DNA from 2 places in the Enterococcus sp. M-BR2 genome. Region 2 is predicted to be linked to the other one. Evidence: a T-box and tRNA genes for the amino acid it is inferred to sense, from the RefSeq annotation. Region 2 holds a T-box; the other holds one or more tRNA genes.

Region 1 (6,640 bases), 390 kb from region 2:
CAATCTGCTGCATGAAAAAGTGTCTGACCTGTTGTATAGACATCGTCAATAATCAATATTTTTTTATGTTGTATCTTAGAAAGAGGTACAGCAAGCTCAAAAGGATGAGGCATCTCCAATCTTTCCTTTCGCGTGTTTTTTGCTTGAGCAAGCAGATGTTGCTCTCTTTTGAGCAGCATCTGAAAAGGAATTTCTGCTGCTTTCAACATCTCGCTTACTTGATTGAATCCTCTTTCTAGCCACCTTTTTTCAGATAAAGGTATTGGACAATAAATATATGCCGGGTAATCTTTTTTTATCTGAGTCCATTTATATGCAAAAGTCCCTGCTAATCGGATGTCTCCCATAAACTTGTACCGATTGATCCAAGCCTGCATCTTTTCATCGTACGTAAAAAAGGCGCGGTGTTGAAAATCATATGCAGGATATTTCTTCTTCCATTCTTGACAGTCGTTGCAGAAAACGAAACTAGTCTTTGCTTTCTTTTTCGTCTCCTCGTATGTCAAATGGATTGGTTTTTGACAACCTGCACAACCTTTTGCTTCCAATAAATGGAATTGTGCGCGGCAAACTGAACAGGTCTGAGGAAGTCTATATTTCGACACACCGATGATCTCGCTGAATGTTAAATTTTGGATGATGTCTTTACTGCAGCAACTACATCTCACAGCATCTTCTTCCCTTCTTCGTTCATTTCTTTGATTTCCTGACAGGCTTTTCGAATAGCTGAAGTTTTTTCTTCATAGAAAAAATAGACTCGACTGTTCGTATAAGGACCTTTACGATCAGCTCTTCCTGCGATTTGCACCAAAGAGGATTTAGTAAAAACTGGATGATCTGCTCCTAAAACGATGACAGAGATTCTTTCAAATGTGACTCCTCGTTCTAGGATCATCGTGGTTAACAGTATCTCGTATGTTGCTTCTCGCATTTTCTGAACTTTCTTTGCCCGTTGATCGTCTCGTGAAGAAACATCTGTTATCTCATATTCTGGAAAAGCTTCTTGCAGTGTGACTTTTAAACGATGCATCATCGTAATACTTGGACAAAATAAAAGGATATGGTTTTCTTTGATTAGTTGCTGAATGATCCGCACCAAAGAGTTGATTTTCTTTTTGTTCCCACATTTTTGTCGCCAATTATTCATGAAAACAAGTACGGGTTCAGGAAGCAAGCGCCGATGAAAGCGCAAGGCAAGTTTGTGGATCTCAAATGTCTGCTTGATTTCCTTTAGTAACTTTTCATCAGGCGTGGCGCTTAAGTAGATGAATCGACCGTCTGATTTGATTGCTGTTTGCACAGCGTGAGCTAGCCCAGCATCCCCGCTATAAGGAAAAGCATCAATCTCATCAATTACTAATAAGTCAAAGGATCGATAAAAACGATATAGTTGATGAATCGTACAGATAACAAAAGAACTAAAGGTATAAGCTGTTGTTGTATTCCCATGGAGTAACATGATTGTTTCTTCTGGAAAAACAGGACGATAACGTAAAAACAATTCATTACAAACGTCGATTCGCGGTGTACAAATGGCTACTCTTCCTCCAGCTTTTAACGTTTTCACTAAAATCGGATAAAGCATTTCTGTTTTTCCTGCACCTGTTACTGCCCAAATAAGATGGTGTCTTTTTTCTGAATGATAAAGTATCCTATCTGCGATTTCCGTTTGTTTTTCAGTAAGCTGTCCTGTCCAAGAAAAGACGACTTCTCGAGATTCTGCTTTTGGCTGATCAAATAAATATAACTCTTGTTGACTGTCGCATCGCCCTAAAGACAGGCAATGTATGCAAAAATAGCCATAGTCTGCAAGCTGTCCCTCAAAGAAAGGCGTTTTCACTCCACAACGATGACAAAGAATCCTGTTACCTAAACGTTCTACTGCTGCGATCTTCTTATAATTTGGTAAGTTTCCCTCCTCACAATCCATTGCTTCAATCTCTCTTGTAAGAAGCCTTCTGCCCCAAAAATGATTCATATCATTCGCCTTAAAAAAAATATACGAAAAAACAAGCAATCTTTTTTTTGATTGCTTGTTTGATAGTTCTATATAATCTATTTATTCACCAATCAATGTAATTGCTTGGTCTAATACTTTTTCGCCATTCATCATTCCATAATCAGCCATATTGATGACGTCTAAAGGAATGCCTTTTGGTTCCAGACGTTTTTCAAAATCAGCTTTCATAAAGCGAACTTGAGGTCCTAATAACAGTACATCTACATCTTTATTTGCAAGATTATTATCTGCATCAGAAGCTGACACAGCGAAAATATCAGAATCGATTCCTTTTGCTTCCGCAGCTTTTTGCATTTTTGTTACTAGCAAACTTGTGCTCATACCAGCCGAACATACAAGCATGATTGTTTTTTTAGCCATACTTTTCTCTCCTTTTTAAAACAGACTACGCAAACGTTTTCTTAGCGTTTGTTACTCTATTATATAAAAAGAAAGAAATTTGTCAACGTTTTCTAAACACGGTTTATTTAATCAAATAGCCAGCTAGATTTCACTAATTTATTGAATACGACATATTCTTTATCCAAATTGATGACCACTACTTCATAGCCTGCATTTAACCAGCCGTAGGCACCCTTTTCTGGATGTCTATAGTCATTTGCCCACCAATCTGTGCTTTCCTTGGCTGTTTTGGGAAGTCCGTTACTGGGAAACAACAGTTCATCAAATTGGGTAAAGGTTAATGTTACTTGGGAGCCGCCGTTGTTCTTCAAATAATGCGTAATTGCATCATACTTTTTCATTCGTTCCTTCATCCCCGGATCCACCTGCCTTTGTCTTTATTATCGCATACTACAGTAATTGCGCAACCGTTATAGTGTTGAAACAACCTAGAACTTTCTTTATACTGAATAAAGCAACCGAAAAAAAGAGGTGACAAGATGATCGAACGTTATCGTACAATCAAAGAAAATGGACAAAGTGAGATTGAAATCAAGAAATCACGCTTTATCTGTTCTCTTAAACGAATAGAATCAGAAGAAGAAGCGAAAAACTTCATCCAAGAAATCAAAAAAGAACATTGGAAAGCAAACCATAACTGCAGCGCCTTCGTCATTGGCGAAAAAAATGAGATCCAACGTAGCAGCGATGATGGCGAACCAAGTGGAACGGCGGGCGTACCGATGTTGGAAGTCCTCAAAAAAAATCAACTGATCAATGTAGCTGCAGTAGTCACTCGATATTTTGGAGGAACGAAACTCGGCACGGGCGGATTGATACGTGCATACACTCATGCGGTCTCTCAAGCATTGTCCGACATTGGAATCGTAGAAGGTACCTTGCAACAGGAGATCTCCGTAGTGATCACGTATCCGCAACTAGGAAAATTACAAAATTATCTTGAACTACAGCATTTTTTCATAAAAGAAATCCAATACACTGATCAAGTCATCGTCATCTGTGCAGTGGATGAAAAAAATGCTGACAGCTTTAAAGAATCCATCATTGAGCTGCTGAACGGACAAGTCCAATTTGAAGAAGGTCCTGTTTCTTATCACGAGCAACTGATAACTGATCATAGATAAAAACAGGTGATTCTGATTCTCTTTTTTTCGAATAAGGAATCAGGGATCACCTGTTTTTTATTTTTCCAAATAAAACTCAAAACGATTTCCTACATATTGCGTACGCACATACTCAAATGGCGTACCATCATCAAAATAGGAAATCTGACGCAAACGAAGAACTGCATCTCCTCGTTTCACCTCTAAATAGTCTGCGATTTTCTCAGAAGCCAATACAGCAGTAATCGTTTGATTCGCTGGACCGATTTTTTTCCCGCCTTTTTCTTCTAATGTGCGATACAGCGATTCAGTAATCTCTGCTTTGCTGTAGCCATCGATCAGCTTTTGCGGAACACTGGCTACTTCAAAACAAATAGGGACATCATCTGCAAAACGAATACGCTCCATTCGCAAGATCGTGTCATCTTTACTCAAGTTTAGTTTTTCCATTTCACTTGAGCTTGGCGAAGTCAAAAAGTAAGAGATTGTTCGACTAGAAGGTACTCTATTTTGCGATTCCATGATTTCTGTAAAACTTGTCGCGCCAGACATCTTTTCTTGTACTTTTTCTCGCGCAACATATGTACCCGAACCGATCTTTCTTTCTAAGATTCCTTCATCTGCCAAGTTTTGAATTGCTTGTCTCAACGTCATACGGCTGACATTGAATTTCACTGCTAATTCTCTTTCTGAAGGAAGACGGTCTCCGACTTTCCATATACCTTGTTCGATTTCATTTTTTAATTGGTCATGAATCTGTATATATACAGGTAATTGATTCGACATAACGTACACCCATCCTTTCGTTTCTTCTATTATAACTGGTATATACCTGATTCACAACTGAAAAAGATAAAGGAGTCTATCCATAAACAGATGATGTAGGTACAAATCCTTCTTCCCATTCCTATTAATAGAATTCATTTTCTAGATATGTCCTATTGAGAAAATAACAAAAGACCCTATAATCGCTGAAAATGCCGATTTATGGATCTTTTGTTATTATTAGCGGTTTTTAGCCATCCATTTTTTGGTATGATTCGTTGGGCGTTTTGATTTTACATGGACTGCTTTTTCACCTTTTTTAGGAATGTTCACTTCGATATCGTATTTTTCTGATTTGACCAAGTCATATAACTTTTCAGCTGCTTCGTCTACTTTTTCTTTCCACTTCATTTTGACCCCTCCAATTTTTTTGTTAACTTAACTCTATCTTAATTTGACAGAATCTTCAAGGAACAAGGTAGCAAAGCAAAAAAAGAGCTCTCGAACTTACGAGAGCCTACGGTTGTGCTATACTGGGGTAGCTGGATTCGAACCAACGCATGAGGGAGTCAAAGTCCCTTGCCTTACCGCTTGGCTATACCCCAATGAAATGGAGGAGAGTGGATTCGAACCACTGAACCCTAAGGAACGGATTTACAGTCCGTCGCGTTTAGCCACTTCGCTACTCCTCCGAAAGGTTTGTATCAACCTGACTTAGTTATAATACCTAATTTTCCAGATTTTTGCAACCCTTTATTGAAAGTTTTTTTGATATTTTTTTATTCGTGCAGATTCCAGTGACGAATCACTGTTTCTATCGCGTTTTCAAGACTTTTTTCTTTTCCAAAATCTTCTTCACCAAAGAAAATTTCATATTCTTTTGGTCCATAGGCTAAAATTTCACCAATCATTTTTTTTCCTATAAATAACTGAGTGACTTCATAATTCTTACCTTTGATATCTTTTTTTACTTCTTCGATACGTACTTCAATATCTTTATTTTTTTTTGACATCATTTTCACCTCTCAGACATTTTATCATATTGCAGCCAATAAAACATTCCTTAGGCAAAAATCTCTTGTCCATTTCATCTTCTTTTATGCAAGAAGTGACTTCTCTAAAGCTTTTAATTCTCCCCTTGACCTATAGCGATATAGTTGGCCGCTGCGCCTACAAGGTTAGCATCGTTTCTGTATTCACACAATAGGATCTGTGGCTCGAAATCATGCAGGTCGAATTGATCTGTCAACTTCTTCATTCTACTTTGGATCTCATCGATGAGCCCATCCTTTGCAGAAACGCCACCGCCTAATACGATAACTTCCGGATCGAATGAAAATTGGATACTGAATAAACCTTTTGCAAGGTACGTATAAAAGCTCTCAACTTCTTCTTTTGCTATTTCATCCCCGGTTTCTGCTAATTCAAAGACGTCTTTTCCGGTATAAGTATTCTTATCGACTCCTTTGCGTTCACAATACCGCCAAGCCATCTGTACGGCTGTACCAAGTTTACTAAATGTCTGATCGCCCTCTAAGAACATCAAACCGAATTCTCCACCATAAAGATGTGCACCTTTATTGATTTGGCCTTTCGTGAACATCGCTCCGCCAATCCCAGTTCCTACCACGACAAAAGCAACATCTTGATAATCACGAGCAGCTCCTTCATAAAACTCAGCCATTCCGGCACAGTTGGCGTCATTTTCAATCGTTACCGGAAGTTGAAACAAAGTTTCCAAATCTCTAAAAATATTAAAGCCATGAATATAAGGAATCGCACTGATTCCCTCAATTACCTGTTTCTCATTATTCACTACTCCAGGTGAGCTGATCCCAATTCCTTCAATCTCAAAAGAAAGACACATGTCTTTATAGACTTGTAATAATTGCGCTTTCATTTCTTTCCAAGATTCAGGCGTTGCAAATTGGCCCTTGCCTTTGACATCTTTACTATCCCAACAACCATATTTGACAGCCGACCCGCCAAAATCAAAAACTAATATCCCCATAAAAACATTCTCCTTTTTGCTTGCTAAAGCTATTGTAATGTATATGTTTAGTATTTGAAAGCATTTTCTCGGATCACTAGTCTATTCGTTAAAGCTGGCTTTGTGTAAGTGAATCGCTAAAATCACTTGATCTCGCAATTGTTCTCCGTTCTCAAAAATCGGTTTAGAATAATGATGGATAAAATAGTCTTTGACTCGACCAATCTCCACATAGCCCATTTTTTGATAGAGATGTAACGCAGCACTGCTAGTACTGCCGGTTCGTATGATGATCTGAGTTTGACTGGAAGCGAGTTGTGAAAGCTTCTGAAAAGCTGTCTCAAGGAGTTTCCCACCAAT
Region 2 (6,640 bases):
AAATTGACTAAAACAAAATCATTTTGATAGAGTTGTTCGATTGAACGGTTGAATTCTTCAACAGTTACCATATAGTCTTTATATCCTTGAGCCTGTTGAGAGTGGAAGGCTTTTTGTGGGTCCACGATCAAGCTGTGAAAAAAGACGTGAGAGATCTGAGTAGGATCAGACCAGTCAATTAGTTGTTCTTTCTCCTTTTTCAGTGTTTGAAGAAGCTGCTGTGTTTCCGCAGATCCGTTTTTACTGTTTTTCTCCAATAAAGCAATCGCTTGGTCATAATCATAGCTTTGTGCCAGATTTTTTGCTTGAGTCACTAGCTGTTGCTTATCATCCATTGGCTCTTTTGTCTTTTCTGTTATTTTTTTTTCATGAATAATCGGTTCTTTTTTTGTGTATGCTCGGATGACAAAAAAAAGACTTAAAATTAAAATAACGACAGTTAAAGCAGAAGTGGCTCCTAAAATAATTTTTTGCTTTTTTTCCATATACCTCGTCCCTTACTTTTTCATTTTTTACTCGTCCCGTTGTTCATTGTAACGAAGAAAGAATAAGAGGAAAAGTAAAGTGACTTCTCGATAAATTGCAGAAAAAATACAGAAAAAATAGTTTCTTTTAACAATAGTTGAAAATAAAATGTTCGGGATTAGAGCGGATTCAAAAAAGAAAAAATGAGGAATTTAAAAAAAATATCTTTTTTCTGTTGACAAAGAAAAAGTTGCGCTCTATGATAGACACATATTAATAATAACAAGACGAAGATTGAAACGAAGTAGTTGTTAAAGCCAATGTTTCAGAAAGCTGGTGGTTGCTGCAAACCAGTACATGCTTTAAAGCGAATTACATTTCAGGAGTCTCTGGCAGTGATTGCCACGCGACAGCGTTAAATGTTCGAGAGGTATGTTGGATATCTAGACATACAAATTGGGTGGTACCGCGAGATTTCGTCCCTTGGCTATATGCCAAGGGACTTTTTTTATTTTCCATCCCGAAGAAATACTCAATGACGCATGCTAGCAGGTTCCTGCTTTCATAAAAAAACTACACGGAGGTCAGTAAAATGAATATTATTGATGAATTAACTTGGCGCGACGCCATTAATCAGCAAACAAACGAAGAAAGACTTCGCGAGCTCGTTGAAGAAAAGAGCATTTCACTTTATTGCGGCGTTGATCCAACTGGTGATTCGATGCATATCGGACATTTGATCCCATTTATGATGATGAAAAGATTCCAATTGGCAGGCCATCATCCATATATTCTGATTGGCGGCGGAACAGGAACAATCGGCGACCCAAGCGGCCGTAAAACAGAACGTGTGTTGCAAACGATGGAACAAGTACAACATAACGTGGATGCACTTTCCAATCAAATGAGAAAATTGTTTGGTAAAGACGCAAATATCACATTTGTGAACAACTACGACTGGTTATCAAAAATCTCTTTACTTGAATTTTTGAGAGACTACGGTAAAAACTTCAACATCAACACGATGTTAGCAAAAGATATCGTTGCCAGCCGTTTGGAAGTAGGGATCTCATTCACAGAATTCACTTACCAAATCCTGCAATCCATCGACTTTTTACATCTGCATAAAACATACGATGTACAACTACAAATCGGTGGAGCAGACCAATGGGGAAATATCACAGCTGGTTTAGACCTGATCCGAAAATTAGAAGGACCAGAAGCAGAAGCGTTCGGTTTAACGATTCCATTGATGTTGAAAGCGGACGGAACGAAATTCGGAAAAACCGCAGGCGGTGCCATTTGGCTTGATCCTAAGAAAACTTCACCATTTGAATTCTACCAATTCTGGTTGAATCAAGATGATCGTGATGTAGTGAAATACTTGAAATTCTTTACGTTCTTATCTCAAGAAGAAATTGAAGAATTAGCGAAAAAAGTAGAGACAGAACCTGAGAAACGTGAAGCACAACGCCGTTTGGCAGAAGAAGTTACAAGATTTGTGCATAGTGAAGAAGACTTGAAAGAAGCGCAAAAAATAACGCAAGCATTGTTCTCTGGAAATATTAAAGAACTAAATGCGGAAGAAATCGCGCAAGGATTCGGTAAAATGCCGAACGTTGAAATTTCAAGCACACCTGAAAATATCGTGGAGCTACTTGTTTCCACAAAAATTGAACCATCTAAACGTCAGGCACGGGAAGATGTTTCAAACGGAGCTATAAGTATTAACGGTGACCGCGTTACCGATTTAAATTTTGTCATAAATCCATCCGATGAATTCGATGGTAAGTTTGTGGTTATTCGAAAAGGTAAGAAAAATTACTTTTTGGCCAAAGTAATTGATTAGAATTTAGTAAGTTTTTGCCTTGAAAAAGGGGAATACTATTACAACATTCCAATTTTGAAACCCATCCTAAAATAGAACGCTGGTTGTCGTTAATACAATCTTTGCGAGGGAGTTTACTTTTGTAAATTCCCTCGTTTTTTTTAATTATTTCAAAAGTGCGAACAATTCGAATAATTGATACATATTAAAATACGATTAAAAAACGGTCGAAAGCTTAGTTTACAGAATAGGAGAACAGGTGTAATGTAGGGCTCGACAAAATTTAAATATTTTTTTTAGGAGGGTTTCACTATGAGTGAATCATTGTCGAAAGATCTAAACCTAAATGCCCTATTCATTGGGGACAAAGCTGAGAACGGCCAAATCTATAAAGCTTTGTTGAATGAATTGGTGGACGAACATTTAGGCTGGCGTCAAAACTACATGCCTCAAGACATGCCTATCATTACGCCAGAAGAAAAAAGCAGTGCTAGTTTTGAACACACTGTGAATAAAACAAAAGATGTTCTATCAGAAATTTCAGCGCGGATGCGTACCCATTCCGTTCCTTGGCATAATGCCGGACGCTACTGGGGTCATATGAACTCTGAAACATTGATGCCATCTTTACTAGCGTACAATTTTGCTATGCTATGGAATGGTAATAACGTTGCTTACGAATCTTCTCCTGCAACAAGCCAAATGGAAGAAGAAGTAGGCATGGAATTTGCAAAATTAATGAGCTATAAAGATGGCTGGGGACACATCGTTGCTGATGGTTCTTTAGCAAACTTAGAAGGACTTTGGTATGCCCGCAACATCAAATCATTGCCACTTGCTATGAAAGAAGTGACACCTGAACTAGTTGCTGGAAAAAGCGATTGGGAATTGATGAACTTGTCAACAGAAGAAATCATGAACTTGTTAGACAGTGTTCCAGAAAAAATCGACGAAATCAAAGCTCACTCAGCACGTAGCGGAAAACATTTAGACAAATTAGGAAAATGGTTGGTTCCACAAACAAAACACTATTCATGGCTAAAAGCTGCCGACATCATCGGTATCGGTTTAGACCAAGTAATTCCAGTGCCAGTTGACCATAACTACCGCATGGACATCAACGAACTTGAAAAAATCGTTCGTGGTCTAGCAGCTGAAAAAACACCCATCTTAGGTGTAGTCGGTGTTGTAGGATCAACAGAAGAAGGAGCAATCGACGGTATCGATAAAATCGTTGCATTGCGTCGCGTATTAGAAAAAGACGGTATTTACTTCTACTTGCATGTAGATGCTGCTTATGGCGGATACGGTCGTGCGATTTTCTTAGACGAAGACAACAACTTCATTCCATTCGAAGATTTAAAAGATGTTCATTACAAATACAACGTCTTTACAGAAAACAAAGATTATATCTTAGAAGAAGTACACAGTGCATATAAAGCAATCGAAGAAGCAGAATCTGTAACGATCGACCCACATAAAATGGGCTATGTTCCATATTCTGCCGGTGGTATCGTCATCAAAGATATCCGCATGAGAGACGTTATCTCTTACTTCGCAACATATGTATTTGAAAAAGGTGCAGATATCCCAGCATTACTTGGAGCGTATATCTTGGAAGGTTCAAAAGCAGGGGCAACAGCAGCCAGCGTTTGGGCAGCACACCATGTCTTACCTTTGAATGTCACAGGATACGGTAAATTGATGGGTGCATCAATCGAAGGGGCACACCGTTTCTACAACTTCTTGAATGACTTGTCATTCAAAGTAGGTGACAAAGAAATCGAAGTTCATCCATTAACTTATCCAGATTTCAACATGGTAGACTACGTATTCAAAGAAAAAGGCAACGACGATTTAGTTGCGATGAATAAATTGAACCATGACGTATATGATTATTCTTCATACGTGAAAGGAAGCATTTACGGTAATGAATTCTTAACTTCACATACTGACTTTGCTATCCCAGACTATGGCAACAGCCCATTGCAATTCGTGAACCAACTAGGATTCTCAGATGAAGAATGGAACCGTGCCGGAAAAGTAACTGTATTGCGTGCCAGCGTAATGACACCATACATGAACAAAGAAGAACACTTTGAAGAATATGCTGAAAAAATCAAAGCAGCTCTTCAAGAAAAATTGGAAAAAATCTACGCAGACCAATTATTGGCAAGCGAAGCAAAATAAGCAAGGTAATCATGTTAGAAAACAGCTTGAATGCTAACTGTTTCTGACGCATGTTTGGATCTGAAGAGCAAGGGGTGACCTAAGCTCTTCGATCCCTTTGTTTTGAGGTTGTCTTTGAAGAACTCCTTCAAGCAATAGACTCAAAGAATCCCCTCAAATATTCGCTGAATTGTTTCGTTTATTGCTGAAACTACTTCAAAGACACCGTTATTTTATCCAAAAAATCAAGGAGAGTGTCAACGGTGAGTAAATCTGAAGTAAGTAAAATGGGTCTTGGGACCTTTATCGGTCTGACAATGGCACTGTGTGCAACGGTTCGGAGTATTCCTACGTTAGCCGCAGTCGGTTGGACATTGATTTTTTATTCAATTTTTGCAGTTTTGTTTTTTGCCGGTCCGATATCAATGGTTTCCGGTGAACTTTCAACGATGCTTCCTCAAGAAGGCGGTCCTCAGTTATGGGTAAAAACAGCACTGGGCAGCAAATGGGGATTTGTCGTTGCATGGCTATTATGGGTGCAAATGTTCCCAGGTATGGTAATGGTCGCTTCTACTTTAGGACCATTGTTAGGAAACACATTTGGTAATGTAGAACTTGGCAATAATCATTGGTTCGTTTTAGGTTGTATTTTAGTTATTTACTGGATCATCACGATCTTGAACTTGAAATTCGATATGGCAAAAGTCGGCGGGAACATCGGTGTATGGCTAGGGGTATATATCCCAGTAGTCATCATGTTCGTTTTAGGTGTTTTGGCAGCCTTCAAAGTCGGACTAGTCTCAAACGGCTATCTAGGTGACTTTTCATGGTCAAAAGCTTTCCCTGACTTGGAACATATTGATTCATTGAAATACTTAGCTGGTATCACATTTATTTTTGTTGGGATCGAAATGAGTTCTGTTTACATGCCTCGTTTGAAAGACGCAACAAAAAATTATACAAAAGGCGTATTTATCGCTTTGATCGGATTAGTTTTATTGAATGTCATCAATGCGATGCTTGTTGCCAATGTCGTACCAGATGGAAAAATGGAATTAGCAAATATCACGCAGCCAATCTTGATTGATTGCCAAATCCTAGGCTTACCAGAAGTGATCGGAAATATCTTCAGCTTCATGGTATTTATTGGTGTGCTTTTACAATTATCAGCTTGGGTTACTGGACCATCAAAAACAATCATCCAAGTAGCTCGTGAAGGATTCCTTCCACCAAAATTCGGATTCCATAAAGAAAACAAATACGGCGTATCTAGAAATGTCGTTCTAACACAATCAATCGTTATTTCATTATTTGCTTTGCTTTATGGTGTAATGGATGACGTAAGTGCTGTATTCTTGACACTTACAAATGCTACAACTGTTATTTATTGTATCGTGTACATTTTGATTGCTGTTTCATTGCTTAAAATGCGTAAGAAACATCCAGAATTCGAACGCCCTTACCGAATTGGTAAAAACGGAAACGGCTTAGCTTGGGTAGTCAGCTGCATGCTGATCTTCTCTATCATCGTTGTCGTATTTGCTACATTAGGTACAGCGACATTGAGTGATGCATTGTTAGTAGCAGCTATCACAGTGGTCATGTTCGTTATTCCATTGATCATCAATCACTTCAAGAAAGATTCTTGGGGGATTGAGGTAGAAAAAAGTTTAGAAGAAAAATAAAAAAATAAGTCTTTCAGCCGACGATCTGTCGCTGATTTAGTAGGAGGTCCTGCCAAGTGAATAGTTTTTTCATGGCAGGGCCTTTTCATTTGAAATAGGAGATCGACGATGAATAAAAATATTTCTTTAAAAGAAAGTATCGCTGTATTGATCGTGTTGTTGGCACTCCTAGGAGTACTGATCATCGGATTCCAACTCTCGCCACATATCCCGATCCTTGCAGCTTTCATGTGCTTGTTGTTTTATGGCAGATTTAAAAAGTTCTCATGGGATGAGATCCATGACGGGATCGTCAAAGGAATCACTCCGGGGATCATCCCAATCCTGATTTTTCTTTTGATTGGCGTCTTGGTTGCCTCTTGGATTCTATCTGGAACCATCCCTACGATCATGGTTTATGGTTTCAAACTTGTCTCTGTACGTTTCTTTTTGCCGACAGCATTTCTTGTTTGTGCAATTGTCGGAGTGACAGTCGGCAGTTCATTTACAACGA

Evidence for each region. The T-box of region 2 lies ahead of tyrS (tyrosine--tRNA ligase). A T-box ahead of a tRNA ligase gene usually reads a tRNA of that ligase, here a tRNA-Tyr.
Region 1: it encodes a tRNA-Tyr, which carries the amino acid that the T-box ahead of tyrS (tyrosine--tRNA ligase) is inferred to sense. The anticodon was not compared.

Annotation. Positions count from the first base shown of each region.
Region 1 covers NZ_CM152743.1:322,148-328,787, reverse strand. The annotation lists gene AC1F25_RS01590 (ComF family protein) at 1-668, opposite strand, end outside; gene AC1F25_RS01585 (DEAD/DEAH box helicase family protein) at 665-1,978, opposite strand; gene AC1F25_RS01580 (PTS sugar transporter subunit IIB) at 2,060-2,380, opposite strand; gene AC1F25_RS01575 (DUF7662 domain-containing protein) at 2,488-2,775, opposite strand; gene AC1F25_RS01570 (YigZ family protein) at 2,902-3,546, shown strand; gene AC1F25_RS01565 (GntR family transcriptional regulator) at 3,604-4,311, opposite strand; gene AC1F25_RS01560 (hypothetical protein) at 4,531-4,701, opposite strand; tRNA gene AC1F25_RS01555 (tRNA-Gln) at 4,824-4,895, opposite strand; tRNA gene AC1F25_RS01550 (tRNA-Tyr) at 4,902-4,982, opposite strand; gene AC1F25_RS01545 (DUF2969 domain-containing protein) at 5,070-5,306, opposite strand; gene AC1F25_RS01540 (ROK family protein) at 5,417-6,301, opposite strand; gene AC1F25_RS01535 (GNAT family N-acetyltransferase) at 6,383-6,640, opposite strand, start outside.
Region 2 covers NZ_CM152743.1:2,472,038-2,478,677, forward strand. The annotation lists gene AC1F25_RS12015 (polysaccharide deacetylase family protein) at 1-485, opposite strand, end outside; T-box leader at 747-952, shown strand; gene tyrS (tyrosine--tRNA ligase) at 1,058-2,314, shown strand; gene tdc (tyrosine decarboxylase) at 2,606-4,483, shown strand; gene tyrP (tyrosine-tyramine antiporter) at 4,726-6,147, shown strand; gene nhaC (Na+/H+ antiporter NhaC) at 6,256-6,640, shown strand, end outside.